Regions from separate parts of the Paenibacillus sp. CMM36 genome, predicted to be linked through region 1. Evidence: predicted binding sites of a transcription regulator. Region 1 holds the regulator's gene; the other holds the start of a gene.
What was found. Region 1 encodes Rex, which represses fermentation and respiration genes when NADH is low (regulators of the CRP and FNR family bind a similar motif). Its sites were predicted from a motif close to TTGTGAAATATTTCACAA; they were not measured.
Positions count from the first base shown of each region.

Region 2: nirB (nitrite reductase large subunit NirB) is a predicted target of Rex. The motif match lies at 1,038-1,055, and genes of this name have one in related genera.

Region 1 is NZ_JBSEDY010000004.1:349,456-352,673, reverse strand. Features, by position in the region: gene dinG (ATP-dependent DNA helicase DinG) at 1-1,448, shown strand, start outside; gene ACWA2B_RS11665 (redox-sensing transcriptional repressor Rex) at 1,492-2,145, shown strand; gene ACWA2B_RS11660 (amidohydrolase) at 2,132-3,218, shown strand, end outside.
Region 2 is NZ_JBSEDY010000003.1:335,957-339,174, forward strand. Features, by position in the region: gene ACWA2B_RS08790 (spore germination protein) at 1-755, opposite strand, end outside; gene nirB (nitrite reductase large subunit NirB) at 1,162-3,218, shown strand, end outside.

The DNA of each region.
Region 1 (3,218 bases):
TGGAGGAAGTAGCTGGTAAACACCTAGGTATGCATATGAAATATTTCACACTCGTGCATACACTGACGCGACTGTTCAAAGACAGCAAGAATGGACAACTGCCTTCACTTCGTCAACAGTTGGCGAAATCGGGGCACGAGAAGTCGGCAGATTGGGCCTCAACTATCGACCAGCTGTATCCGCTCGTGTTAGAGGTGAAGGAAACTTGGGACCTGCTAAGCGACAAGCTGTTTGGCATGTTGCCGGAGCGAAGTGATGCGACACCGGGTGAAACAGGACAGTTTTCTTCCCGTCTCAAACCTTCGGCCAAGCCTGCAAAGTGGGATCAGGCGGGAGCTTTGGAAAATCAGCTATATGTAACGATGAGCGAAATTTTGCGCAAGGGCGACAAGCTGATGCTGGACGTCAAGGAAGAACATGACGATTATGCGGCGGATAGCCTTATTACAGATATCACGGGTCTGCTCAAGGATTTGGCGGGGATTCGAGAAAATTTGCGCTTTTTTATCCGACTCGATGATGAAACAACCGTATACTGGCTCGAGGCAAGCGGGCAATTCCGTAGTAAATCATTGCAATTTTATGCGGTACCCGTCGATGTGAGCCGCCAGTTGAAAGAAATGTTTTTTGACAAAAAAAGAAGCATTATTCTGACTTCTGCTACCTTGTCGGTAGATAAGTCGTTTCAGTACATGATCGATCAGCTCGGCTTACAGGAGGCCGCAGATCAAGAGCGGCTGATGACTTCGCAGCTCCCGTCACCCTTTAATTACAGGGATCAGGTGTTGCTGGTTATTCCACGGGATTTCCCAAGTGTGAAGGGCAGTGTAGGAGATGCGCATTTTGTAGATATGCTCGTTAGCTCTCTAGGAGCGACTGCTCAGGCGACACGTGGGAGAATGCTCGTTCTGTTTACGTCCTATCGGATGCTCCGGCAAGTGTATGAGCCGCTCAAAGAGGCCTTAGCATCCAGCGAAATTACTGTGCTGGGACAAGGTGTGGACAGTGGAAGTCGCAGCAAGCTAACCCGCCGGTTTCAGGAAGCGAAAGCTTCTGTATTGCTGGGGACCAGCAGTTTCTGGGAAGGCGTCGATATTCCGGGGAAGGCTCTGACTTGTCTAGCCATTGTTCGCTTGCCGTTTCAACCGCCGAATCACCCGCTGCTGGAGGCAAAAAGCGAACTGCTCCAGCAGCAGAAGAAGAATCCATTTATGAAGCTGTCTGTACCGCAAGCGGTCATTCGCTTCAAACAGGGATTTGGTCGGTTGGTACGTACAGCGAACGACCACGGGGTCGTTATCGTTTATGATACGCGTGTGATTGAATCCTATTACGGAAAGCACTTTTTGTACTCGTTACCGGGACCAAAAATGGAGCATATGCCATCGGAGCAAATGGTGCCCCGCATCGCCGAATGGCTCCAATCCGCCCCGGAGACAGAGGCATAACGGACGGACATAAGTATGTTCGTTACAATTAGGGGGAGCAAGTATGAAATCAGATAAAATTTCAGAGGCTGTCGTACGGAGGTTACCCGTATATTTACGTTATCTGAATGCACTGCACAAACGGGAGGTGGCTACGGTCTCTTCTCAAGAGCTGGGACAGAGGCTAGATTTGAACCCGGCCCAAATCCGTAAAGATCTTGCTTATTTTGGAGATTTTGGTCGGAAGGGTATCGGTTATGATGTTTCTTATCTCATTGAGAAAATACGCCATATCCTGAAAATCGACCAACAAATTAATGTAGTATTGGTCGGAGCGGGTAATCTGGGGCAAGCCCTTTCGAATTATAACGCTTATTTAAAAGACAATATGAAGATTGTGGCGGTATTTGATGCGTTTCCGGATAAGGTAGGAACCAAGATCAATACATTGGTCGTGCAACCGATGGATGAACTGGAAGCGACTGTGAAAGAAAAAAACATTCGAATCGGGATTATTACCGTACCTGATTTTGAAGCACAGCACGTGGCTGATAGGCTTATTGATAGCGGAATTGGAGCGATCCTGAACTTTGCACCGACTACTCTCAAGGCACCAGCCAACATTCGGATTCATGCCACAGACTTTACAACTGATTTGCTTAGCCTCGCTTATTATTTGGAGGACGGAAAGGAAGAAGCACAATATGACAGTGAATAAATGGATGATTAAAAACGGATCTTTTGCCGTAAATGGACCAGAAGCAGGGGTAGTCCATGGTTTTATGATTGTGGAGGATAGTCGTATTACTTATATTGGCGAAACCTTGCCTGCGGGTGAGGAAGAGACGGAAGCGATCGATGGTAAAGGGCTATTGTTTTTACCTGGTCTGATCAATACTCATGGTCATGCGGCGATGTCTCTACTGCGTGGGCATGGAGATGATTTGGCACTTCAAGTATGGCTTCAGGAAAAAATGTGGCCTATGGAAGCCAAGTTTACATCTACAGACGTGTACTGGGGTACGTCCTTGTCTGTGCTGGAAATGCTGAAAGGTGGAACAACAACCTTCCTCGATATGTACGATCATATGGATGAGGTGGCTCGTGTGGCTGAAGAGTCAGGTATTCGTGCAAGTCTGATGCGTGGAGCAATTGGACTATGTTCGGAGGAAGAACAGCGAATCAAGCTGGCAGAGGCCGTGACTTTTGCGCGTAACTGGCACGGTAAAGCAGACGGCCGTATTACAACGATGATGTCACCGCATGCGCCATATACATGTCCACCTGCGTTTATTGAAAAATTCGTACAAGCTGCGCATGATCTGGACTTGCCACTGCATACGCACATGTCTGAGACGATCGCCGAAGTAGAGCAAAACGTACGCGACTACGGTTTGCGTCCGGTTGCACACTTGGATAAGCTTGGCTTTTTCTCCCGTCCTTCGCTTGTTGCCCATGGCGTTCATTTGAACGACGAAGAAATAGCTTTACTGGCAGAACGTGGTGTAGCGGTTTCCCACAATCCTGGCAGCAACTTGAAGCTGGCAAGTGGTGTGGCAAGAGTGCCTGAATTGCTGCGTGCAGGGGTTACGGTTTCTCTCGGAACGGATGGTCCTGCCAGCAATAATAACCTGGATATGTTCGAGGAAATGCGTCTGGCAGCACTTATTCACAAGGGTGTATCCGGTGACCCTACGGCAGTTCCTGCAAGTGAAGCGCTGCGTCTGGCAACAGAATACGGTGCAAAGTCGATTGGTTTAAAAGAAGTAGGAGCGTTGGCAGCAGGCAACA
Region 2 (3,218 bases), on a different contig from region 1:
AGATCCTTTTTGATTCGGCTTCCCACTTGAAATTTCTTCATTTCCAGACTTTTATTTAAGCCCTGGCGTCGAAGCATCGAAGTATTTTCACTTAATACTTCCGTAAAACCGATTCTGGGACCCCGAAGTAGTGCTTCAGAGGTTGGTTCATTGACGGAGCGAATGGCGCCATTAGGCGAGCCTACCAGTAGTGCTTCCTTCATTCCTTCAATTAATAAGGCAGTATGACCTAAAAGGATGAACTCGTGCAGTTCCTCCATACTGGTAACTTCACTAATTTGCGTAAGTGGCATCAAGCTATCTTTTATAAAAGAGCTACTTATACTTTCCGGCTGTTCCTGTTGGTCCTGCTGGCCCTCAAACATCAAGACCTCCAATACCTGATTGCTCATAAGCTTTTCATCCTGCATGCCTTCTATGAAGACTAATACGGACCGAGCATGAAATTTTTTCAACATAAACTCACGAAAATGCACATCACTATTTCCGCCTATAGACTCTCGGATCGAATTTAAATCGGAATCGTAATTCCCTGTAATTTTAGAGTTTGGTTTATTCTGTTGATCAAGGTGCCCTTCGTTATTTTCATCGGAGAGCGGCCGACCGGAAGAATGTTTGGATTTCGCTCCCTTACTACCGACAAACGAATAAATCGAGGTGTTTATATAATAAATCCCTAAAGGAATAATCAACGCGAGGCCTGCTTGAAAGAGTATACTCCAGCTCGGAATATAAGAAATTATTTTAGACCACAAGATGACCACCTCCAAACGAATCAATTCTAAGATACAAGTTGTCCCTAAAGTATTCCTTATAAAGGTTGTATTTACACATGAACTGGAAAGATTCGTTCGATGACCAGAGCAAATGATCATCAACTACACTATTTTTAAATCTAATCATTACGGCAGATCTCACACGAAACACTTCTGTTGTTGTTATAGAGCTATCTAGCACTGAGAGCCAGTGTAGAGAATGGAGCAAAATCCCTTGAAACGGAATAGGGAAATCCCTAAATATTCTTAATTTTAACTACATTGTGATTCTAGTCACATATAGCTCTATCTGCTGTATTAAAATAGAAGCATAAACAATATTCATTAGAAACGTAGAGATGTCGTCGGATAGGAAGTAGCGTCGAATGAATGGAGGAACCGGTATATGATAAACAGTAAAAAGAAGCTTGTGGTTATAGGGAACGGGATGGCTGGTATCAATACGGTCGAACAAATTTTAAAATTAACAGATAAATATGAAATTACAGTCCTGGGAAGTGAGCCGCATCCGAACTATAACAGGATCATGCTCTCTTATGTGTTGGAAGGTAGTAAAACAATAGATGATATCATACTGAACGATTTGCAATGGTATGCGGATCAAGGGATTACTTTATATACAGGAAAAATGGTTAAAAGTATCGACGGTGAGAACAAGAAGATTCTCACCGAAGACGGACTGGAAATTGATTACGATGTGGCTTTGGTGGCTACTGGTTCACAATCGTTTATTCTGCCTATTCCGGGTAAAGAATTACCGGGAGTTATTGGTTTCCGAGATATCGCCGATTGCTCGGCAATGCTGGAAGCGGCAAAGACCTATAAAAAGGCCGCTGTCATTGGTGGAGGTCTGTTGGGGCTGGAGGCAGCTAAAGGCCTGGTCAATCTGGGGATGGATGTTACGGTCGTTCATTTAATGGAAGATTTGATGGAACGTCAGCTAGACCGGGAAGCCTCTGCGATGCTAAAAGCAGAACTAGAACGCCAAGGAATCAAGTTTGCTATGCAAATGCAAACTTCGGAGGTGTACGGTCAAGATCGCGTACAAGGATTGCGGTTTTCAGACGGAAGCGAGCTGGAAGCGGATTTGGTCGTTATGGCGGTTGGGATCAAGCCTAATATTCAGGTAGCTGTGCAAAGTGGTATGGAAACGAACCGTGGTATTGTAGTCGATGATTTGATGAGAACCTCTGTGCCGGATGTATATGCTGTAGGGGAATGTGTTGAACACCGCGGAATCTGTTATGGTCTGGTAGCTCCGCTGTTTGAGCAGGGAAGTGTCATTGCCAAACATTTGGCAGGCGCGGAAACTGAAGGTTATATGGGATCGGTGGTTTCCACCAAGCTCAAAATTTCAGGGGTGGATGTTTTCTCAGCTGGCGAATTCATAACCCAGCCTGAACATACGGTGATTGTTGCAAAAGATGAGTGGAAGCGGACCTACAAAAAAGTGCTGCTTCGTGAAAATAAGATTGTTGGAACTGTACTGTTTGGCGATGTGAGCGAATCTGCTAGCCTGCAAAAATATGTGCGTCAGCAAACATTGATGACAGATGAAATATATGGACAGCTCATGGGTACTGGATGCAGCAATCACGGGTCGAAAACATCATCCGCTGAAACGATGGCCGATGATGAAATTGTGTGTGGCTGTAACGGTGTTACTAAAAAGGCCATTGTTGATGCAATTAATGACAATGGGCTGACTACAGTCGATGAAATTAAAGCATGTACCGGAGCAACTCGTTCTTGTGGAGGATGTAAGCCGGTCGTGGAGCAGATTCTACAATATGTTCTTGGAGACAGCTTCAAGACGTCAGCCAAGCAAGGAATATGTAGCTGCACAACATTGAGCCGGGACGAGATTGTGGAAGCGATCAAAACCAAAGGGCTGACAACAACGCGTGAAGTTATGAATGTACTGGGTTGGCATAATGATGAAGGTTGCTCCAAATGCCGGCCGGCGCTGAATTACTATCTGGGAATGATTAACCCGGACACCTATGAAAATGAGGGGGATTCCCGTTTTGTAAATGAGCGATTGCACGCGAACATTCAAAAGGATGGAACGTTTACAGTTGTTCCTAGAATGTACGGCGGTGTAACGACCCCAGAAGATTTGAAGAAGATAGCAGATGTTTCTCTTAAATACAACGTTAAGGTCGTTAAAGTAACAGGAGGACAGCGGCTTGATTTGATCGGTGTCCGTAAAGAGGATCTGCCTAAAGTATGGGAAGAACTCGATATGCCGTCGGGGTATGCCTACGCGAAGTCACTTCGTACGGTTAAAACCTGTGTTGGATCGCAATTTTGCCGGTTTGGCACACAGGACTCGATGGGAATGGGAGAAGTGTTGGAACGGAAATTCGAACGACTGGACTTCCCGGCAAAATTCAAATTAGCGGTTAATGGATGTCCACGCAACTGTGCGGAATCATGTAC